Regions from separate parts of the Methylophaga sp. UBA2513 genome, predicted to be linked through region 2. Evidence: riboswitches for the same ligand, from Rfam matches in the RefSeq annotation. Region 2 holds a riboswitch; the other holds the start of a gene.
The links. Region 2 has a riboswitch for cobalamin ahead of B3V56_RS09385 (cobaltochelatase subunit CobN). Riboswitches for the same ligand answer to the same signal wherever they lie in the genome.
Positions count from the first base shown of each region.

Region 1: another riboswitch for cobalamin. It lies ahead of B3V56_RS12780 (hypothetical protein); the one in region 2 lies ahead of B3V56_RS09385 (cobaltochelatase subunit CobN).

Region 1 covers NZ_DDNT01000021.1:43,538-57,871, forward strand. The annotation lists gene cobT (nicotinate-nucleotide--dimethylbenzimidazole phosphoribosyltransferase) at 1-386, opposite strand, end outside; gene cobU (bifunctional adenosylcobinamide kinase/adenosylcobinamide-phosphate guanylyltransferase) at 370-900, opposite strand; gene B3V56_RS12755 (cobyric acid synthase) at 897-2,360, opposite strand; gene cobD (threonine-phosphate decarboxylase CobD) at 2,357-3,346, opposite strand; gene cbiB (adenosylcobinamide-phosphate synthase CbiB) at 3,339-4,247, opposite strand; gene bluB (5,6-dimethylbenzimidazole synthase) at 4,244-4,906, opposite strand; gene B3V56_RS12775 (cobyrinate a,c-diamide synthase) at 4,903-6,192, opposite strand; gene B3V56_RS12780 (hypothetical protein) at 6,200-6,778, opposite strand; cobalamin riboswitch at 6,833-7,026, opposite strand; cobalamin riboswitch at 7,127-7,318, shown strand; gene B3V56_RS12785 (TonB-dependent receptor domain-containing protein) at 7,381-9,201, shown strand; gene B3V56_RS12790 (O-succinylhomoserine sulfhydrylase) at 9,331-10,521, shown strand; gene B3V56_RS12795 (vWA domain-containing protein) at 10,630-12,429, shown strand; partial or broken gene B3V56_RS12800 (hypothetical protein) at 12,426-14,334, shown strand, end outside.
Region 2 covers NZ_DDNT01000015.1:11,712-22,000, reverse strand. The annotation lists gene mscL (large conductance mechanosensitive channel protein MscL) at 14-469, opposite strand; cobalamin riboswitch at 648-837, shown strand; gene B3V56_RS09385 (cobaltochelatase subunit CobN) at 968-5,278, shown strand; gene B3V56_RS09380 (MotA/TolQ/ExbB proton channel family protein) at 5,282-5,728, shown strand; gene B3V56_RS09375 (DUF2149 domain-containing protein) at 5,721-6,035, shown strand; gene B3V56_RS09370 (lysozyme inhibitor LprI family protein) at 6,038-6,457, opposite strand; gene glnE (bifunctional [glutamate--ammonia ligase]-adenylyl-L-tyrosine phosphorylase/[glutamate--ammonia-ligase] adenylyltransferase) at 6,657-9,473, shown strand; gene B3V56_RS09360 (branched-chain amino acid transaminase) at 9,514-10,289, shown strand, end outside.

The sequences.
Region 1 (14,334 bases), on a different contig from region 2:
TCTAATACACCTGGAATTTCTTCTAATGCTTCCACAGTACCGACATTGATAACATCGAGCTTTGCCATCAACTCCTGAGCTAATACACTGATAGCGGCACCGCCATTGGCAAAGTTTCTGATCATCGCGGCGGTGACAGACTGAGGGAAGGCTGAAACACCTTCAGCCATCACGCCATGGTCTGCAGCATAAACAGTGATGTGCACATGCGTCAGGTCAGGGATTTCACTGGCTTGTAAACTCGCTATTTTGACGGCTAAGTTTTCCAGCTGACCGAGGGAACCTGGCGGTTTAGTCAACTGCTGCTGACGTGCTAACGCTTTTTGTTCATGCGTCTTATCTACCGCCTTAACAGGTTGTTTGAGCCATTCAGCGAAGTTGTTCATGCAGTTGTCCTTTTAAAAGATGAGGTAAACCTGCCACGGTTAAGATAACGTTATCGCTGATGTTGGCGATACGTTGATGTAAAACACCGGCCTCATCACAATAACGACGCGTTAAGTCCCCGAGAGGCATCACGCCCATATTGGTTTCATTACTGACCATAATGATGTGTTTATCAGAGGTTTGCAGCGTATCCAAAAAAGCTGATATCTGTTCTGTTAGAAGAACGTCTTCAGCTAATAAAAGATTGGTCAGCCAAAGCGTTAAACAATCTACAAGCACGACGTCAGTTGTGGCTTTTTTTATGGCATCCGCAAGATACAGTGGCTGCTCAATGGTTGGCCAGTTGTCTGGTCTTTGCTGCTGGTGCTGTTTGATCCGCTTTGCCATTTCATCATCATGCGCCTGCGCTGTAGCAATATAGGTGACGGATTCATTTGTGGTAGCTGCCCATTGTTCCGCTAAGCGGCTTTTACCTGATTTTGTGCCACCAAGGATTAACGTCGTTGTCATCATGCGTCCTCAAGTATCTGCATCAACTTATCCGTATCAATATGTGTAGCTACCATTTCTGCCAGTTTATTGATGTCATTTTCACGAAGTTGCCAATAATCAACAGATTCAACATTATCAAGACCTGCCCAACTCAATAACGCTTTTGCTGGTTCATCTTGTTCAAATAAACCATGCAGATAGGTGCCGATAATCTGTTTGTCATCACTGATGACACCATCTGGACCATGTGACAGATGTACAAGAGGCGATTTCAATGCGTTTCCTGTGCTGATACCCGCATGTATCTCATAACCTGAAATAGTGACAGGCACATTATTGATAAGTAATTGCCCCTGATTTTGTCGTAATGTTTTATGGCCAGCCAATATTGTTTCCATATCCAATAGACCAAGACCATCACTGCTACCAGGCTCACTTTCAATGCCATCCGGGTCATGAATTAGTCTGCCCAACATTTGAAAACCACCACAGATACCCAACACTTTGCCACCATAGCGACAGTGTTTCTGAATCGCTTCAGACCAGCCCTGAGTTATCAGCCAGTCCAAATCTGCTCTGACATGTTTGCTGCCAGGCAAAATAATCAGATCGGCTGCGGGAATGGTTTCATCAGGGCCAATAAACTGTAAATTGACTTGAGGATGAAGTCTCAGTGGGTCGAAATCCGTGTGATTACTGATACGTGGTAACACGGGAACAATAATATTGAGCTGTTTTTCCGAAGACGTGATTTGCTGCGTATTGACGGCATCTTCAGCTTCTAAATGCAGACCATGCAAATAGGGCAACACGCCTAACACCGGTTTACCTGTTTTTTGTTCCAGCCAGTCCAGACCTGGTTGCAATAAGCTAATATCTCCGCGAAAACGATTAATAATAAAGCCTTTAATACGTGCCTGTTCTGATTCAGATAAACACGATAATGTACCGACCAAATGGGCAAACACACCGCCACGATCAATATCAGCAATCAAAATGACCGGACAATCAACCGCTTCAGCAAAGCCCATATTGGCGATGTCTCGATCACGTAAATTGATCTCTGCCGGCGAACCTGCACCTTCAACCATCACCAGCTCATAATTGGATTCAAGCCAGTGATGTGAGTCCAGAACGGCTTGCATCGCTATTGGCTTATAGTCATGGTAAAAGCGGGCTTCCATATTAGCGACAGCTTTGCCATGGATAATGACCTGAGCACCGGAATCACTATTAGGTTTGAGTAATACCGGGTTCATATCAATATGCGGCGCCAGATGACAGGCTTGTGCTTGTACTGCCTGAGCTCGGCCAATCTCTCCTCCTTCAGCAGTCACTGCGCTATTGAGTGCCATATTTTGTGGTTTGAACGGTGCAACACGATAATTCTGCTGCACAAACCAACGACATAAGGCGGTGACCAACGTGCTTTTGCCTGCATCGGATGTGGTGCCCTGAATCATCAATGTTTTCTGTTTCATAACACTTCTCGCAGGGATTGTAGGGCTTTTTCCAGTTGCTGCCATTGCTGTTCATTGGCCGGTAAACCAAAACGCAAACTGGCAGGGGAGCTAAATAAGCGGGTCAGTACGGCTTGTTTTGCCAGATGTTCATGAATGTCGCTGGCGGCAGGATGCATCACCCATTGAAATAAATCAGTGCTGCCTGTGGGACTGAGCTTATAAGTGCTAAGCAACTGAGCTAAACGTTGAGACTGGTTTTGCAGTTGTTGAATGGTACGCTGCTGCCAGTCAGTATCCTTGAGTGCCTTTGTGGTGATAAAACGTGATGCAGTAGCAATGGGCCAGGGGCCAAGATGCTCTTCGACTTTATCCAGAATTGATTGTTCGGCGATTAAAAAGCCAACGCGACAACCTGCCAGACCAAAGAATTTGCCTATCGATCTCAGAATAAGTAGTCCGGGCATGGCCGGTAGGTTACAAAGACTTTTCTCGGGTGTTGTATCAATAAAAGCTTCATCAATGACTAGCCAGCCATCACCTTGTTGTAATTGCTGATGCCAGTTTAATAGCTGTTCTTTACTATATCGTCTGCCGCTTGGATTGGTTGGGTTGATAATAATCAACACATCCGTATGGGCAATCACAGAATCAATCTCTTCATGAGCAATGGCTTGAACATCGTGCCCGGCTTTTTGCCAACTATAGGCATGCTCTGCATAGCAAGGGTCTATCACTTTTACTCTGCATGGCCCACGTAACTGTGGTAAAAACTGTATAGCCGCCTGACTGCCGGGAAGGGCGATTAAAGATGGATTACCGTAATACTCTGCTGCCGAGTTAAGTAAATCATCATCTTGCTCTGGTAAACGGGTCCAGACAGATTCGGGTAATGCCGGAATGGGCCAGCCATTGGGATTGATCCCCGTTGATAAATCCAGCCAATGCTGGTGGGCGATACCATATTTTTTAATGTAGTGATTGAGTTTGCCACCATGCTCAAGCATAGCTGATACCTGTAATGATAGTGATGACGGCTATCCACAACAACAGACTATCCGTGACTAGATGTAAGGCCCGAGGAATATCATCTGCATTGGCTTCGCGATTTAAGCCAAGCGTTGGACGATCGTGCCAAATACCGTGATAACGTGCCTGGCCACCCAGCTCTATTTCCAGCGCCCCGGCACCTGCCGCCATCACCGGGCCAGCATTGGGACTATCCCATTGTTTAGCTTGCTGTCTCCAGCAATGTAGTCCAGAGCGGACATTGCCTACCAGTGCATAACTGAGCGCTGTTAATCGTGCCGGAATATAATTCATTAGGTCGTCAATACGGGCGGCAGCACGACCGAAATAGAGATAACGGTCAGTTTTATATCCCCACATAGCATCCAATGTATTACTCAGTCGGTAAATAACGACACCGGGAAGGCCCGCCACAATAAACCAGAACAAAGCTGAAAAAATGGCATCGGCGCCATTTTCTAATACCGATTCGATACTGGCTTTAGGAATATGTAATGTTTCTCTGTCACGGCTGACGATGTAACTGGTTAAGGTTTTTCCCTGTTCAATATCGCCTTGTTTTAATGAAGTGATAATCGGTGTCACATGATCGTATAAGCTACGATGACCAATACAGAGGTAGAGTACGATAACGCTGAATATCAGGTTAAGTGATGGAATGTCACTTATACAAGAGGCGATAAAAGCAAAAGGTGCGACCAGCACTAACCAGCCAAGCAGTCCTTTAATAAACTGCTTTTTAATGCCGTCACTAGCGTTGTACACTCTGTTTTCAATGTGTTTGGTGAGTTGACCAAAACCCACAAGCGGGTGACGACGTGTTGGTTCACCGAGTAACCAATCAAGCAATAAAGCAAGAATAATAAACAGTAAGGTCATAAACTGGCCGGTTTATCCCAGTGGTTTTCATATAAAACAGAGTCAAGTTCAATGCCCTGGCGCCAGTTTTCCATTTGTAGCATCGGCTCTGGATAAAACTCATTAACATGACCCAGGCACAGAATGGCGACAGGGGAGGCACCTGAAGGCAGCTTGAGTAAGTCTGCCAATGCTTCTGGTTCAAAAATAGATACCCAGCCCATACCCAGACCTTCGACTCTGGCGGCCAGCCACATGTTCTGAATGGCACAGGAAACGGAGGCCAAATCCATATTCGGCATGGTTCTCCTGCCAAAGATATGTTCTTCACGTTTATCGCATAAGGCGACAACCAGGATTTCAGCACAATTATCCATGCCCTCGACTTTTAAACGCATAAACTCATCTTCACGTTCGTTCATGGCTTTGGCCGTTTCTATGCGTTCTTTTTCGACCAGGGCTTTTATCTTTTCACGAATAATGGAATCAGTAATTCGAATAATTCGCCAGGGTTGCATCAGACCAACGCTTGGGGCTTGGTGTGCGGCCATTAATAAACGTTTTAGCTGTTTCGGTGCAACAGGATCAGGTCGAAAGTGACGCATATCCCGGCGCTCGGCTATTGCCCTGTAAACCGCTTCTTGTTCTGCTCTTGAAAATTGATGAGGGGAATCACTCATGGTGATAACCACGCTGCAATAAGATGAGGGTTAGAGTAAAAGTAAAAATGGATATAGCTGGCGGTCAGACGCTCTTGTTGATAAACAGCTTCATTGACTGATTTGCCATTAGGACACTGTCCGCTTATTTCAGATACTAATTCTGTGCTGAGTGAAGAATGATGATAAGTGTGACCTCTAATCGCTTGATTCTCAACGGTCACTTCCTGCAAACCAAGCGCGGTTAATCTGGCCTGGAGTTTCGCCTTAGCTGGCAAAATACCACACATTGTGGCGGTAACATCTGTCTTGTCTGTCAGCGTCTCGCAAAGGTATAACATGCCACCACATTCCGCGAGGATAGGTTTATTTGCCTCGTAATGTTGCTGAATAGCTTGTTGCATCTGTGTATTGGCACTTAATGCGGCCAAATGTAACTCCGGATATCCACCGGGTAAATAGAGACTATCGATATCAGGTAGCTCGGCATCATTGAGTGGAGAGAAAAAAACAAGCTCAGCACCTAAAGACTTCAGACAATCCAGGTTTGCCTGATAGAGAAAAGAGAAAGCGGCATCTTTGGCGATGCCAATCTTCAAACCATCCAGTAACGCTGGAAGTTGCGGAGTATCAATGAACGGAAAATCGATGTTTGGCAAAGACACTGAATCATCAAAATCAAAAGCCTCAAGCGTATGGCTTAAACGTTGTTCTAAATCTGTAATTTCACCGGCTTGTTGTAAGCCTAAATATCGACTGGGTAAGGCATGTTCAGTTTGTCGGTATAAGGTAGCAAGGCAGGGAAGTGTTGGAGGCAGGGCATTTTTGAGCATATCGGCATGACGTTCACTGCCGACTTTATTCGCTATAACCGCCGCCACCTGTGTGTCTTGCCGATAGTGATCCAAACCTACTGTAATCGCCGCGAAGGTTTGTGCCATGGCGCTGGCATCGATAACGGCGAGAATGGGTATACCAAAAGCTGCTGCCAGATCAGCTGTAGAAGGTTCGCCATCAAACAGTCCCATCACACCTTCAATCAGGATAATGTCAGCCTGTGCAGCGGCTTCTGCTAACAGTTGCTGACTATGTTGTTTGCCAACCATCCAAAGATCAAGTTGATAAACAGGGTGACCGGACGCCTGCTCTAAAACCATGGGGTCCAGAAAATCTGGACCCACTTTGAAGACTCGAACGTGTTTGTTTTGCTGCCTGTAATGTCTTGCTAGTACAGCCGTAACCGTCGTTTTACCCTGACCAGATGCGGGTGCAGCAATGACTACAGCAGCGCATGACTGCGACTGCATTTATTAACTACTTTTGATCAGCTTGATGTGTGGTTTTGGTGAAGTACATAGACACATGGCAAATCATGGCCACCACCAGATAAAAACTCATCACCGCCAGGTTTTTAGGGAAGTATTGAATAAAGCGTTGTGTGTATTCAGTGAATGTTGGATCAGGATAACGACCAGAGAAGAAGTAAAAACCACCACCACTAAATAGTGTGGCTGCAGTGGCGGCTACTAATACACTGCCAACAAGAGGCAATAAGGTGGCAGCATTAAATTGGTATTTCGATGCATACCAGCGTCCAGCCATCCATAAGCTGCCATAAGCAGGAATGAGAAAACCGTAAGCAGGAGACATACAGAAACTAGTGCTCAATTGACCACCACCCAACAACACACTGGTGATATCGAGACCAGCCGCCATCGCTAAAAACACGGGAAACCAGGCTGCTGAACTGAGGTAAAGACCTGCTAAGAAAAAGATAGCCCATGATGCACTGGGTAATGCATCGACAGAAGCAAAATGATGACCTCGGGTCATAAACATTAAAAGCGCTAAGAGACCAGCAATAATTAGTTGCTGAGAACGAGATAAGGTCATGATGTGATTCTCCAGTGTGCCCACCCGCACACAATAGGTTTGAATTTGCCAAGAGGCACGTTGTATTTTCAGGCCGGTCTCCGGACTCGTGAGTGTTGCCTGATAAACACCTTCCCATACAGCACTGTACAGTGGCATTAGGTTTATCTGATCTCACTTACCGTTGCGGGGGCAGTGTCGGCATTATCTATTGATGCACCGACTTCCCGTTTACTCGCGATTGCAATACCTAAAACTCGCGATAGAATAAGGATTAATACGATATATTGTCAATTTGACGTGAAGAATAAACTCTCAACTTTAATATAAGAGGATGGCGTAGGTTTGACGTATGGATGCGCAGCCATTACTATGCGCGGCTCTTCAGGTGCTCTGTTTAGGCAGAGTTAAACGGGAAGTTGGTGACAAATCCAACACTGCCCCCGCAACGGTAAGCGTTGAAAAGCACATCATTAAGCCACTGCGAATCTCGTGGGAAGGCGATGTGTCAGGCATAGCCACAACGTAAGTCCGGAGACCGGCCTGAGGTTTCATAACAACACCATAGTGTTGTGACCCTTTTAACCTTGGAGCGCGGGTGAGCGTATCCTCAGGAGACAATTATGACCTTGTTTTCAAAGGCGTTGCCTTTGCGTGCTTGCACGCGCCTTTCAGCATTTACGCTGATTTCTTCTTTACTTTCTTTACCTGCCATCGCCAGTGATGAGCTTAATTCCATTACCGTCACAGCGAATCGTATGCCTACGGAAAATGCGTTGGCGCCGACCACGGTGATTACGCGGGAGCAAATCGAAAAATTACAAATCAATGATCTTCCAACACTTTTATCAAGAACACCTGGCGTCGATATGGCAAGAAATGGTGGGCTCGGAAATAGCACGAGTTTATTCATAAGAGGTTCGAATTCAGACCATGTTCTCGTACTTGTCGATGGCGTCAAATGGTTTTCAGCGACATCAGGTGGATCGGCCTTACAACACTTTCCTGTTCAGCTTATTGATAGGATAGAAATCGTGAGAGGGCCGAGATCCGGTGTATATGGATCAGAAGCTATTGGTGGTGTTATTCAAATTTTCACCAGAAAAGGTCAGGAAGGTGAAATAAAGCCGTTTTTCTCTATCGCTACTGGAACAAAAAATACTCAAACCGCGTCAGCAGGTGTGAGTGGTGGCACCAAAAATACTAAATATAACCTTAGTTACAGTCACTTATCATCGAACGGTATTGATGTCAGAGAAACAACGGATCCAGATCATGATGGATACAGAAATAATAGTCTATCGTTCAATGTTCAGCACAAAATCACAAATGATTGGCAAGTTGGTACGACCTTATTAAGGACACAAGGTCGTGCATACTATGATGGCTCTGGTAATCCATCCAGTAAAGTTGTGGAACAAGTCGTTGGAGTCAATACAAGTATCAATATTAACGACTTATGGCTGACATCCTTTACGTTGTCAGAGTCACGAGATAAATCTCAAGCCTACGCTGACAACATCGCAGGTAATGACTTTAATACACGCCACAGAACGATAAGTTGGCTTAACACACTGACGCTGAATGAAAAAAACAAACTAAATGTAGGCATCGATTTAGATAATGACCGCGTTGATGGAGCCTATGACTATCGTGAAACATCACGAGACAATCATGCTGTGTTTGCCAGCTGGCAAGGTCAGGCAAATATTCATGACTGGATGATTAGTGCTCGCTATGATGACAATGAAGCATTCGGTGATGAGACGACTGGAACTGCTGAATGGGGTATGTCTGTAACGGATGACATCCGGTTTGTTGCAAGCGCTGGTACGGCGTTTAAAGCCCCGACCTTTAATCAGCTCTACGCCCCTGATTTTGGCTGGTTTGTCGGTAACCCAGATTTAGATGCAGAAAAGTCAAAAAATTATGGTATTGCTCTACAGTCCACGCCAAGCTGGGGAACATGGTCAGTTAATCTCTACAAAAACAAAGTAAGGGATTTATTGTCATTTCAGGGCAACACGTACGTGAATGTTGATGAAGCTGAGATAAAAGGGATTGAATTTGATGCATCAACCCAGCTGTCTGGATGGGATGTCAATTTCAACGCAGCTATTCTCGACCCAGAAGACACGGACACGGGTAATACATTAGCAAGACGAGCCAGACAATTGGCTAACATTAACCTGGATCACGCCATCAATCATCAGTGGTCTGTGGGCGGCAGTCTAAAGCTGAGAGGAAAGAGCTATGATAATGCCTCTAATACCAACCGTTTGGGTGGATATGGATTAGTTGATCTGAGAGTCGCTTACCAATTCAAACCGGAATGGACTGTCAGACTCACTGGTGAAAATATGCTCAATAAAGACTACCAGACAGCGGATACATACAATAGCCTTGGTAGAACAGTGATGTTATCTCTGAGCTATCAACCATAAAACCGACTAGGCTTCATAAAAAATACCCGAACAAGTTTCGGGTATTTTTTTGACTGAAACTCAGGATTCATCTGGTCAGTAGCCTGCTAAAAATATAGAATTGTTACATCTTTTTTATGTTGAACTCCCATGACAGATAAATATGACAATAAAGGCTTTGCTACCAAAGCCGTTCGAGTTGGTCACAAAAGAACTGCCGAGTCAGAACAGTCTGAACCTATATTCCCAACGTCCAGCTTTGTCTTCGAAAGTGCAGAGCAAGCTGCAGCACGATTTGGTGGTGATGAGCCGGGTAATATCTATTCTCGTTTTACTAATCCCACCGTTCGCACTTTTGAACAGCGTTTAGCTGCTTTGGAAGGTGGTGAGTCCTGTGTTGCTACTTCATCTGGCATGTCGGCGATTTTATCGACAATGATGGCCTTATTATCAGCCGGTGATCATATCGTTTCGTCGATGAGTATTTTCGGCACTACACGTGTGTTGTTTGATAAATATTTATCCAAGTTTGGTGTCAGCACCAGCTATGTGAAGCTGATTGATTTAGATGACTGGAAAGCCGCTATTACGCCAGAAACAAAAATGCTGTTTTTAGAAACGCCTTCTAATCCAATGAATGAAATTGCAGATTTGGAAGCGCTTTCTGAGCTTGCCAAGGCCAATGATTGTTTATTGGTTGTCGATAACTGTTTCTGTACGCCGGCATTACAAAGACCGTTGGAGTTTGGCGCTGATATCGTTGTGCATTCAGCTACAAAATACATCGATGGCCAGGGCCGTTGTATTGGTGGTGCGGTGGTTGGCGATGCTAAACGTGTTGGTGAAGACGTATATGGTTTCTTGCGTACAGCAGGACCGACGATGAGTCCATTCAATGCCTGGACCTTCCTCAAAGGTCTGGAAACCCTGGATCTCAGAATGAAAGCCCATTCTGCGTCAGCACTTGAGGTAGCAAGCTGGCTAGAGTCGCAACCTTTAGTAAGCCATGTGTTTTACTCAGGCTTACCATCGCATCCACAGCACGAATTAGCTAAGAAACAGCAGTCAGCATTTGGTGGCATTATTGCTTTTGAAATCAAAGGCGGTAAGAAGGATGCATGGTCTCTCATTAACGCTTTGGAGTGGCTGTCTATCACCGCGAACTTAGGTGATAGCAAAACGACCATCACGCATCCTGCAACAACAACACATGGACGTCTCACTGAAGAAGCACGCGCTGCAGCTGGCATCACTGATGGAATGTTACGACTCTCTATCGGCCTTGAAAGTGTGGATGATATTAAAGCGGATTTAGCCCGCGGCTTTGCTGCTATTAAATAACGGCACAAAACCTGCATAGCCCTGCCTAGATTGGAGTGGCTGTCAAAAAAATGTCTTTAAAAAGCGTAAAGACAGAAGCTGACAGCATAATGAACAAGGTAGATTGCTATGTTAGATTTCTTAAAGATCGCATTGCCATTAGCTTTGTTGGTGACTATGCCAACAAAGCTTGCACAAGCGGCTGAAACACCCAGTAGTGATGTTCGTGTTGTGATAGATGTCTCGGGCAGCATGAAAAAGAATGATCCCAAAAACCTGCGAGCACCTGCGCTGAGAATGTTAGTGGGGCTCATGCCAGATGACGCAAACTCAGGGGTTTGGACCTTTGCTAAGATGGTCAATATGCTGGTGCCATGGCAAAAAGTTGATGATGACTGGCGACAGAAAGCGATTGAAAAATCCTCAAAAATTCACTCCCTTGGTCTCTATACTAATATCGAGCTAGCCTTAGAAAAAGCCACAAAAACAGGCATAAAAAACGATCCTAAACAACGTCAAAGCTTGATTTTATTGTCTGATGGTTTTGTTGATTTACAACCAGGACAAAAAGCCAGCGAAGCCTCTCGCCAGCGCATCCTCAATGCGATTGTGCCTAGACTAAAAGCGGCGAATCTCGCCGTTCACACAATTGCCCTGTCAGATAATGCCGATCATGAACTGCTGAAAGCTATCTCAATGGAAACGGATGGCTGGTATCAACAAGCCAATACGGCTGATGATTTGCAACGTATTTTCCTTCATATGTTCGAAAAAGCCACCCAGCCAGACACTGTTCCTCTCGCTGATAATCAGTTCAAAATCGATAGCAGTGTCAATGAAATGACAGTGCTGGCTTTTCGAAAAGCAGGATCAGCAGAAACACAACTTAAAACACCCGACGGTAGAACCCTCACCGAGTTGGATCAATCAGATAAATTGCGTTGGTTACATGAAGATAGTTTTGATCTGATTACCATTGAAAACCCGGCGACGGGCGAGTGGCGAATTGATGCTCAGCTTGATCCGGATAACAGGGTAATGGTTGTCACGGATATGAAACTGGAAACCAGTGATTTACCTAATAATGTGCTGAAAGGGGAAAAGTTCGATTTTCACGCGACATTAACTGATCACGGAAAACACATTACACGAAACGATTTTCTGGAGTTGGTTGACGGCTCACTCAAACAAAATTCTGAGCTGGAAGAAAAGCAGTTGTCGATGACATTGGACCCACAAAAAAGTCAGTTTAATGCCAAATTGGGTGAGGAGTTCACCGCTGGACGTCAGGATGTGATTGTCACCTTGAAAAGTGCGACGTTTGAACGTCAGAGACGCCAAAGTATCAATGTGATAGCAGCGCCTTACTATGTTGATTCGGAACGTCTACCTGGCGATAGTCGAAGTCATCGTATACAGGTTCAGGTCGAACCAACCCTAATAAAACCAGATTCTTTGTCGATAAAAGCATTATTAAGAGAAGAAAATGGTAGCGAGTGGCCATACGAGATGCAGAAAACGGATACGAACAATTGGCAGCTGACATTAACTGAACTCACGAAAGATGCCGATTACGAATTATCGCTTCAGTTACGCGGTGAAACGCCTGAAGGACGTCCGGTTTTTTTACAAGCTGAGCCTATCACGTTGAAAGATGAATTAGCGCTTGAACCAGCTGCTGAATTATTTGATGAAGAACTTGCTCCCATTCTGGAACCGATTACAGGTGAAGATGCAGCTGACGTCGATATTATGCCCTTGGATGATGACTTGATGCTAAGCGAGGATAATGAAGAATCAGGTATCTCAATATCTGATAACACAAAACTTCTGATAGGTAATGCCATTATCTTAGCTCTACTGATAGCTGGCGTTATCTGGTGGCGAAGACAGAATGCAGCAACCGCAGCGGTGGGAGATATGCTTTGATAAATCTAACCGATCCAATGCTCGAGTTCCTGGCGTATGAACTGGCTCTGATTTTTGCTGTTATTGCTGGCATTTTATTAATAAGTAATCGAAAAAAAAGGCGGAAAGTTCATAATGCCGGCACCAACGCCGTAAAAAAAATTAAGCGGGACCAGATATCGAGAGAGCAAAATCTCAGTCAGGTTTTACATGAAAAATACGCCCTAAGTGATGAAGCGCTCAAAGCGGAAGTAAACGACTTTCTTGAGCGTGAACGTCGCATACAAAAAAGTCTTATCAAAACCTATATAGAACAGGATGATAAAGCGTTTTTAGCTATTCCTGGCCTGGTTGAGCAAGCCGTTGATGCGGCATTGAACATCGAGCCAGTTGGTTCACACGCTAAGTCTCAACAATCTGAAGAAACGGCACCAACCGCAGATGATTTACAGCAACAGATTGATCACGCGGCACAAACGATGGAACGTTTACTGAGTCAGTATCAACAACTGACAGGGGCTTCAATGGCTGCGGCAGCTGTGCTTCCAACTGAGAAAGAGGATGTTGAGATTGATGAGAGTGTGACCGAAGAGGAAACGCCAGCAGAAATTGACGAGGTACCTGAACCTCAGGAAGAGCAAACCTTTGGTGATGGCGATGAGATAAATCAGGTATTCGATGATCAGGCCGAGGTTCCATCACTCTCACCTGAGACAGATGTCAGTGAGCCAACCGAGCCTGAAGACGCAGCTGATACTGACACCCCTAATGCTGAAATACCTGCTAACAACGACTCATCTCCAGAAGAAGAGCCCATCTTATCTAATGAAGAACTGGATGCGTTATTAGACGGGGACGATTTTTCACTGGAAGATGAAAACGCAAGTGTTTCTGACCCAGACAATACAAACGAGACTAGAGAGACAGAGATTCGCAACGAGCCAGTTGATGTCGTTGAAATCAATGGTATTGCTGATGAAGCTGATTCAGTCCAACAGGAAGAGCTCACCGATGAAGAGCTTCAACGCTTTACCGAAGTCACAGATGAGATTGAAATTCCGGGGGCTGTGGATGATATTTTGTCGTCACTGCAAGACAACGAAGAGAAGCAGCAAACATCAGTTGAGACAGATTCAGATACTGAAATCGATAACGAAGATAATGAGTCTGAGCTGACACTAGATGAAACCATAACTGATGAAATTGACAGCAGTGAGGCTCAAGATGAGCAGCAACCAGTTGATGTGACTCAAGCTCTTGACGTTGAAAACGAAGCAGTCATACCGACTGAATCAGTCGATGACATTAGTAGTGACATCGACGAAGATGGTAATGAGCCTGGAGCTGTTACGCCTGATGAGTCCAAAGGCAATGATGAAAGCAATTTGGCTGACGTAGAGCCTGAGTTGTCAGAATCATCGGAGTCGTCAGCTGATATAGAAATTGACAATATTGCTGAAGAACCCATCACAACAGAAGAACAGAATTCTGAGCCAGAGCTTTCTGAAGACGAGCTGAGTCTTGAGCCCATAGATAACGATGAAGCTCCAGCAATTGATGAACCTCAACTTGAAACAGAAGCTGAAACCCCAGAGCTTGCTGAAGATAATGAACCAGAAGTATCTGACTTATCAGAGACCGAAACAGAAGTTGACAATGTTGCTGAAGAATCCACATCAACAGAAGAACTGAATTCAGAGCTTGAGAGCGATCTCACTGAAAACGAGTTGAGTGTTGAGCCGGTTGAGAGTGATGACCTATCAGCAATTGATGAACCTCAATTTGAAGCTGAAGCTGAAACCACAGCGCTCGCTGAAGATAATGAACCAGAAGTATCTGATTTACCAGAGCCCGAAACAGAAGTTGACAAGATTGCTGAAGAACTCACTTCAACAGAAGAACTGATTTCAGATACTGAGCCAACGT
Region 2 (10,289 bases):
GGGGCTTTTTTGTTTATACGAGTTCTGATGTACAGTGTGGACAACGCGTCGCTTTGATAAGAATGGTTGAGTAACATCTTGGACATTCTTTATTGGTGGCTTCTGCAGGTGCAGGTTCTGCTTCTTTTTCACGTTGCATTTTATTGACCGAACGAATCAACAGAAAAACAGCAAAGGCGACGATCAAAAAGCTGATGACCGCATTAATAAAGACGCCATAACTAATCACTACAGCACCAGCTTCCTGAGCTGTTGCCAAGGTGGCATATGGACCTGCCACAGTACCTTCTTTTAACGTGATAAATAAGTCTGAAAAGTCGACACCTCCCAGTAATAGACCAATAGGTGGCATAATTACGTCGGCTACCAAACTCTTCACAATGGTGCCAAACGCACCACCGATGATAATCCCCACGGCCATATCTAACACATTGCCGCGCATTGCAAACTCTTTGAATTCCTTCAACATCCTTTATCTTCCTTTTGTTGTTTTCATTGAAATAGAGGGCGAGCATCCTGATTAAACATTGAGTCTCAGTTGGATATTAGCCATCACTATTTGGGCTGTCTATCTTTATTTTGTGCATTATTCTTGTTCGCAAGATTGTCTGCGTCACCAAACCGTGGTTGTTACTCGGGTAAGTACGTATAATTCTGATTTTTATGGTCTCTTAGCAGAGTTAAAAGGGAATTCTTAACCGAAGCTGTCCCCGCAACTGTATACGTGAAGTTTCTGACAACGATGATGTAAAACCACTGAAATCGATCGATTTCGGGAAGGTGAGTTGGAAATGTTGAAGCGTGAGCCAGGATATCTGCCATGAAAACGTTATTATCCGATGGCCGGGGTGTGCAGTTGGAGCGGGAAACCGTTTAATGGCGAATCATCTTTGAGTTATTAAGCGGTGTCTGATCTTTCCGACGTGGTTTGATAACTCAGTGTTTTTATATATCGATGGATAGCGCTGTGTTTAACCGACTTATTCTTTGTTTCATTCTTTTTCTTTTTTCTTCATCAGTCCTGGCCGAGCAATTATTGCTGATTGTCACACCACGAAATGTACCGGAAGTGGTGTCTGGTGCGCATGAGTTTTTAAAACACCCCTCTCATTCCTCCACGTCAGTGCAAATACGCACGACCGAACAGTGGCAAGACTTAAGCGTAAATCAACAAGCCGCTTTATTAAAACAGTCAGATTTAGTCTTCGCGGGCGGCGTGTTTGGTGAAACAGCCAACCAGCTGATGGAAAATATCAAAAAAGGTCTGCTAAAAAATCTTATCGCATTGCATAGCGATCAGCGTCTTATGGGGGCGTCAAGTTTGAACAGTCACCCCATTTTAAATGAGCCCCCTGACAAATTAATGCAGCATCCAGATCCTGCGTTATCGACAGAGCAGTGGATGGCATCGCTATTAGAACAATACCCGGCACAGGAAGCGTGGTTGATTTCACGATTCTTTTGGCTGGGAAGAAATAGTGAAAATATGCAGGGACTGATTAGTCATCTACATCATCTGGTTAAAAATGAAAATACAACTGAGCGTCCTCAATTAGCTGCACAGCTCAGGCTTTATCATCAAGATAAAATCATTCCACCAGATCAGTTTGAGTTTTCTGCAAAATCATCATGGGTGGTGTTAGTGGATTATGAAACTGGGGAACGGCCGGGAGAAAAGGCATTACTGGATGCTGTTTGTAAACAGCTTATTGATGAGTCAACTGGTTGTGTGTCAGTGCTTACTGCGTGGGGTGATGCCAGTTTATCTGCCATCAAGTTATTAGCTGAGAATAAATCACACATCAGTTCAGTGGTGTCTCTGCAAGACTTTGTGATTGGCGGATCGGAACATCGGCAGGCTGTCACCGATGAATTAAAAAAACTGAATGTACCGGTGATAAAAGCGATGCGTTTAAGTGATAGTACCCACGCTGAATGGGAGCTGTCAGAAGCCGGTATCAGTTGGGATTCTGTTCATTATCGTGTCGCTATGCCTGAGTTACAAGGGGTGTCTCAACCAATGGTGGTTGCAACGATGACACCCGCCGAAGTCGATAAATTTACTGGAGCCAGACTGGCTTTCTCAGAACCTGTAGAGTCACAAGTCACCTTATTGGTTAAGCGCTTAAAACGCTGGCAGCAATTACAAGATAAAGCGAATCAGGATAAAAAGATCGCGATTATCTATTACAACCATCCGCCTGGTCGCCATAATATCGGTGCTGATAATTTAAACGTCGTGGAGTCCTTGTTCGATATTCTGCATTCCCTTAAAAACCAAGGGTATAAGACCGGTGAGTTACCAGCGTCATCGGCTGAGTTACTCGACTTATTACAACAACGGGGTGTGAATCTACCTGAAGATCAGGTTGCTTTGGCTGCGATGTCGTCACAAGTCAACACAATGGATAGCAAAAGCTACCAAAGCTGGTTTCAAACATTGCCAGAATCACTACAGCAAGAAATGGTCAATGGCCCGCTGGGCTTATTACATGCCAATCTAAAACAAGCTAAAGCATTGAATGATCCAAGTATTGCGGCCCATTTATTAGCTCGGGTGATGGAAGATATCCGCCATGTTGTCGATGGGGCCGACCATGCTGGTCGTGACCGTGTGTTGCAATTACTCAGTCAGCTACAAACCATCTACCAGCGACCTTTAGCAAACATCGACTGGCAACAGGCTGAGCAATTAATTAATGCCATCAGCCAACAATGGATAGAAGGCATAAGAGGCTGGGGCGAAGCGCCGGGGAATGTGATGGTTTATGACGATAAAATCCTGATTCCCGGTCTTGAGTTTGGCAATATTTTTGTTGGTCCACAGCCTCCAAGAGGTTGGGAACTGAATGAAGAATTATTGCATGCCAATTTATCCTTCCCGCCGCCACATCAATATCTGGCGTTTTATCAGTGGCTAAGAAATACCTTTCATGCTGATGCCTTAGTTCATCTGGGCCGCCATTCGACCTACGAGTTTTTACCTCGTCATCGAGTGGGTATGGCTGAGAATGATTACCCTCAGGCAATTTTAGGTGATTTGCCAAGTATCTACCCTTATATCGTTGATGGTGTAGGTGAGGGTATTCAGGCAAAACGCCGTGGCCTCGCGGTGATGGTTGATCACCTCACACCGCCTTTGGCTAGCACTGAGTTATATGATCAATTACTGGAATTACGACAGGTCGTTGAAAGTTATGAAGCTGCACCTGTGAATGCTGGGGCTATGCGCGATCGTGCGATTGAGGAAATGAAACGCTTAGTCGCCAAACTTAATCTGGAAGATGAACTGACAGCGAATATGGCTGGTGAGTTGGAAGTGCGAGGATTGAGTTCATTCGAGCAGGTGGATGACGATTTGTTAGTGCACGAAATCGGCCATTACCTGACCACTCTACAAGAAGATTTTATGCCTCTGGGGCTACATGTTTTTGGTCGAGACTGGTCTGAACAAGCGGTTCAAACCATGCTTACTTCAATGAATAATGGCAAACAAGCTACGGAGAGCTGGGATCCACTTCTACGCGGCTCACCTGCTGCAGAAATGTCGGCATTATTGGCTGCTTTAGATGGTCAATTTGTTGAGCCGGGTAAAGGTAATGATCCGATTCGCACACCATCAGCATTACCGACTGGACGTAATTTCTATGCCTTAGATGATAGCTTAATTCCATCACGTTTAGGCTACAAAGTCGGTATCGCATTAGCCGAAAAAGCCCGTGCAGAAACTCCCGCAAAAAACGCTCAGGATAGTGATGCCTTAGTGTTATGGGCATCCGATGTGGTGCGTGATGAAGGTGCAATGATCGCTTTTGCTTACGATATGTTAGGGGTGAAACCGACCTGGAGTCGTCGTGGAATTTTTAGTGGATTAGAACGTTTGGATCTTTCTTCATCAGCCTCGCCTCATCCCCGAATCCGCCGAGATATGTTGCTGACGACATCCGGCCTATTCCGTGATTTGTATGGTTCGCAGATAGTTTGGTTGGAACAAGCTGTATTGATGGCACTGGATGCCTCTTCTGGTTTGATTCGTCGTGACTATCCGGCGTTGACCTTATCATTGGATGCGGCTTTAGAGCGTTTACAGGTTAGTGAAAATCCTGGTTTTGAATCCTTAGAGCAGAACCGGGTTGCTGCCCGCTGGGTAGACGATGCCAGTGCGGCATTACGTGCGGGTGTGTCAGAAAACCAAGCCGGCCTGACGGCGAGTTACCGTATTTTTGGTACCCCACCGGGTGCTTATGGTGCTGGCGTGAATCGTCTGGTTGAGCGCTCTGGTGCCTGGGAAAATCGTGAAGAAGTCGCGGAAACGTATATTCATCGCATGGGCCATGCTTATGGCGCAGAGCTTGACGGCCAGGCGCAGCAGGCCTTATTCCAACAGAGGCTGCAACATGTCGGTCAGACTTATCTCGGACGAGCCAGTAATCTGTATGGAGTTATGGATAACAATGATGCCTTTGATTATCTGGGCGGCTTAAGCCTCGCTATTGAAACCACACGTGGACAGGCACCAGAGAGTTATATTCTGGCGCACAGTGATACCACGGATTTACGCGTTGATCCTTTGCAGACCGTATTGTTAGGTGAACTGCGTGGTCGTTATCTGAATCCGCAATGGCTTAAACCGCTGATGAAGGAGGGGTATGCCGGTGCTCGCACCATGGGTAGTGAGTTTTTAGAATATCTATGGGGCTGGCAAGTGACCAATCCCGGCATTGTGAAAAGCTGGGTATGGGATGAAGTTAAACGGGTGTATGTGGATGATGGACTAGACTTGGGCTTAGATGACTTTCTTGAGCAAGATCATAACGTCCATGTGAAAAGTAATATGCTGGCGATTATGCTGGTTGCAGCCTATAAAGGTTTTTGGCAAGCCGATGAGGCTACGTTGGAACAACTGGCACAGCAGTTCACTGATTTAGTTTCTGCAAATGGGCTACCGGGAAGTGGCCATACCTCACCATCCCACCCCTTGTATGTATGGTTGAATGATTACCTGGATGAGTCTCATCAACAGCAATTAGCTGAGGTATTAAATGCGGCAAGAATGCCAGAAACTGAAGTGGATGATGCACCAAGTCATATTGCCGAAATCACCGAGCAAAAAGCGACTCAGCCTGAGCAAGAGACGAATTCATCTGAAGAGCAACAGAAAGAGCAAGCGCAGCAACAACGCTTCTGGCTCTATGTGATATTAGGTCTGGTGGCGTTGTTAGTGTTGGCTGGCATGGCAAAAGGCATGCGAGCCCCAACTGCCAAGTTCAAGGAGTAAGTTATGTTGAGTTCACAATCCATCGGTGTGATGCATCACTTAGTCGGATTTTTATTAGAACCGGTGATATGGGCGCTAATGTTATTTGCCGCCTTGAGCATTATTGATATTGGTATTGCGCTGGCTGAACGCTTTTCTGGTTTGAAGAAGTGGCAGCAGTCAGGTCAGGTTGAGTCTTTTGAAAAATTAGCTTTCAAACGAATTGAGCGGAGTGATTTTTTAGCCAGAATTGCACCTATGCTCGGGTTGATGGGCACACTGATACCGCTTGGACCAGGATTATCTGCACTTGGTAATGGTGAGTTAAGTATCTTAACAACGGCGATGAGTGTGGCCTTTGATACCACGGTTCTGGGCCTCTTTGTTGGCATTATCGGTTTTGTTCTCGGACGATTGAGACGCCGCTGGTATGACGAGGTTTTAACGAACATGGAGCAGGCTCATGGCTAGACGCTGGCGGCATAGTCGTTTTGATGGCAATGATGATGAGCCATTAGGCCCTATGGCCAATTTATTAGATTTAATGTTGGTGTTTGCCTGTGGTCTGATTGCGGCATTAATTTCAATGAGTAGTCAGCTCCAGGAGCATTTCCAGGCCGAGGCAAAACAAGCGGAGCATGCCCTGACGGAACTTCAATCGATGAAAGAATTACCGCAGCTACCTGAAGGTATGCAAGGTGGTGCGGAGGGGTATGAGTCTGTCGGTCAGGTTTACCGTGATCCAAAAACGGGCAAGCTCATTATGATTGGGCAATGAGTTTACTCATACGTTAATTCTGGTTCAGGCATGATAGCCGGAGTGCTGTCCATATAGGTCAAATAGCTAGACCAGATCTCATGCGTTCTGGCCTCGGTCAGGTTTATCTGACAGCTCAGCGTCATGGCACCACGAATCGTCCCGTCCATCCATATAGTGTAAACACTGTCACAGTGGGATATTTTATAGGCTTCCCAAGCCGATTGTCCTGCTTCTATCGCAGTTACCACTTTGGTTTCATCGCTGTAGCGTTGTTTAGCTACTGCCAAGTATTGCTGCATGATGTCCTTTTTGTCTTGCAACTCTTCGTTGAGACAAGCGTTAATTTCAAGCGTAGTAAAAGCAGACGCGCAATCACTCTCTGCGATAACGGGAAAACTCAACAATAAGCTCAACAGGGCAAGCGTACGTTTTAGCATCATGGTTTCTTACTCCTAACTTAGTGCGAACCTGGATTATCACCTAAGGCGAATGATTAAGCGAAGACTGATAGCGGTTTGTTCTCCTTACTAGCGTGCATATCTCTTGATTATTTTATTGACTAGCTAGAATGGTTTACGCATTTGGTATTAATCAAGCTTAATGTAAAGTAATGCTTTTCCATCGTTATCCGGAGTGTTTATGTCCTCAGCATTTGTATTGCCAGAGCCATGGCAAAATGCCTTAAAGACTTATCCCGAACTGCTGAAAGTGGCACCTGATGTCTTATCAGCCAGTGATTACGTCAACCAGTGGGGGCAAAGACAGGAATCGATGCTGGCGCAGTTGCTTGAATCAGGTCAATTGCAGAAAAAACTGTCATTGGATGAGATTCGTCAGCAGCTGAAATCCATGCTCGAAGGCATCACTAGCGAGGAACAATTACATCAGAAATTACGTCATTTTCGTCAATGGATGATGGTACGTATTATCTGGCGGGATTTAGCTAATTGGTCTGATTTAGCCGAAACCATGGCTGATCTGTCCGCCATGGCCGATGTCTGTATTCAGCAGACCTTAAGCCTTCTCTATGACTGGCAGGTCGAGATAAATGGCATCCCTTGTGACGATGATGGTCGTGAGCAGAAGATGATTGTTTTAGGCATGGGGAAACTGGGTGCAGGCGAATTAAACCTGTCATCGGATATTGATCTTATCTTCACATACCCAGAGGAAGGGGAAACCGAAGGGGGCAGGAAGCCGTTAAGCAATAGCGAGTTCTTCGTTAGGCTTGGACGCAAATTGATTCAGGCCCTGGATAACCAGACCGTTGATGGTTTTGTGTTTCGGGTCGATATGCGCTTACGTCCCTTTGGTGAGAGTGGCGCTTTGGTCTCCAGCTTTGATGCAATGGAAGAGTATTACCAGACCCAGGGAAGAGAGTGGGAACGCTACGCGATGATTAAAGCGCGTGCTATTACCGGCAATGAAGCGGATAAAAAAGCGTTGTCAGATATGCTGCGCCCGTTTGTATATCGACGTTATCTCGATTACGGCATGTTTGATTCATTGCGTGAAATGAAATCCATGATTGCCGGACAGATGCACCACAGAGGGATGGATGACAATATCAAGCTGGGCACCGGCGGTATCCGAGAAATCGAGTTTATAGGGCAGGTTTTTCAGTTGATCTATGGTGGACGAGATCGCCCCATGCAGCAAAGACCGATTCTAACGATTCTTGACCTGTTGGCTGATAGAAACCTGTTATCAGTCTATGCGGTCAATCAGTTAAAACAAGCCTATGCGTTTCTTCGTAGAACAGAGCACCGCATTCAGGCTTGGGCCGATCAGCAGACCCATATTTTGCCAAGCGATGAGCCTTCAAGATTAAGGTTGGCACTCAGTATGGGCTTCGAAGACTGGTCATCGTTTTATGCCACTCTTAGAGACTACAGGCAGCAAGTACAGGAGCATTTTGATCAATTGCTGACGGCGCCTCAAGCCAGTGATGAAGGTGCTGGGATAAAAATTTCTTTCCTTAATGCTCAACCGGAAGAGAAATTAACCTTTATTCAACAATGTGGGTATGACAATCCTGAACAGATACTCGCGGTTGTTGATAAATTACTCGATCTGCATATTTGTCGTAACTTGAGCCAGACAGGCCAGCAACGGCTCGAGAAGCTATTACCGTTGTTATTACAAGCCACTGGAAATGTCGATAACGCTGATGATTGTCTACCCCGCTTAATGCCTCTGATGGAGTCCATCATGCGTCGAAGTGCTTATATGGCGCTGCTGGTAGAAAATCCGATGGCCTTGTCACAACTGGTCAAGCTCTGTTCTGCTAGTCCATTAATAAGTACACAGCTAGCGAAATACCCTGTGCTATTAGATGAGCTCCTCGATCCTCGTTCCCTTTATGAAGTACCTGAGAGAGAAGAGTTAAAAAAACAGCTGTTACAGTTTTTATCCTCGGTTGATGCGGATGACTTAGAGCAGTTGATGAATCGTTTGCGAGAGTTCCGACAAATTGCCACGCTTCATGTAGCGGCAGCCGATGTCACTGAGGTACTGCCGTTAATGCGAGTGGGGGATCAATTAACGGAATTGGCGGAAATACTACTTGAACAGGTATGGCGAATAGCCTGGGAACATTTAGTGGTCAAGCATGGGTATCCACCCATTACAGATAATAACGACCCTAAGCAGTGCGGTTTGACTATTCTGGCTTACGGTAAGTTAGGTGGGCTTGAATTAGGTTATGGCTCGGATCTGGATCTGGTCTTCATCTTTGATGATGCACAGGAAGGCATGACGGATGGCGAGCGTCCCGTAGATGTGATGGTATTTTATACTCGCCTTGCTCAACGCATGATTCATCTGTTGAATACAGTCACTCCCGGTGGTTTGCTTTATGAAGTCGATATGCGTTTGCGGCCTAGTGGCGCATCGGGTTTATTGGTTAGTCCATTTTCTGGTTTTGTTGATTATCAACAAAAAGAAGCATGGACATGGGAACATCAAGCCTTGGTACGCGCAAGAAATGTGATGGGGGATGCCGAACTTGCGCAAAAGGTCTTCGACACGCGTCAACAGGTGTTGGCCAAGTCCCGTGATCAAGAGACGCTGGCTGAGCAAGTCAGAGACATGCGTTCAAAAATGCGTCAACAGTTAGACAAGAGTGATAGCCAACTATTTGATCTAAAACAGGGTAAAGGTGGTATCACTGATATTGAATTTATGGTGCAATATGCAGTGTTGGCATGGTCAACGGACTTGCCTGAATTACTCGTTTACACCGATAATATTAGGATTTTGGAAGCGCTGGTGGCTTCCGGAAAGCTCGAACCCGCTGAGGGGGAAATGTTGGCCGACGCATATCGTTACTATCGAAATGAAGCCAACCACTGCGTATTGCAGGATAAACCCGCATTAATGTCGGTGTCTCAGTTACAAGACTTCCCGCAGCAGGTTGTGCAGATTTGGCAGCGCTGGTTAGGTGACATCGCCTAGAACCAGACTCAGATTAATCAATGAACTTGGAATAAAGCATATGGCAGTAGCAACAATGGCAGATCGTGATGGCGTTATCTGGCTCGACGGTGAATTAGTACCGTGGCGTGAGGCCAAAGTCCACGTCCTGACACATACTCTTCATTACGGCATGGGCGTATTTGAAGGGGTGCGTGCTTATAAATCTGAACAAGGCACGGCTATCTTCCGTTTGCAGGAACATACCGATCGTCTTTTCCGTAGCGCCAAAATTTTAGGTATGGGCATGCCGTTTGATAAAGAGACGATCAACGAAGCTCAACGTACTGTGGTTCGTGAAAATAATCTGGACTCTGCTTATATTAGACCGATGTGTTTTTATGGTTCGGAAGGCATGGGTATCCGTGCAGATAACCTGAACACACATGTTATGGTCGCAGCATGGCATTGGGGAGCTTACCTCGGTGAAGAAAACATGACAAAAGGTATTCGTATCAGAACGTCATCGTTCACACGTCACCACGTCAATATCACCATGTGTAAAGCCAAGGCCAACGGTAACTACATGAATTCCATGATGGCGTTGCAAGAAGCGGTCAGTTGCGGTTACGACGAAGCGCTGCTATTAGATGCTCAAGGCTTTGTGTGTGAAGGTAGTGGTGAAAACTTCTTCATGGTGCGTGATGGTGTGTTGTACACCCCTGAATTGACCTCAGCGTTAGAAGGCATCACCCGTGAAACAGTGATGACACTGGCACGCGATATCGGTCTGAAAGTTGTTGAGAAACGTATTACACGCGATGAAGTGTATATCGCTGATGAAGCCTTTTTCACTGG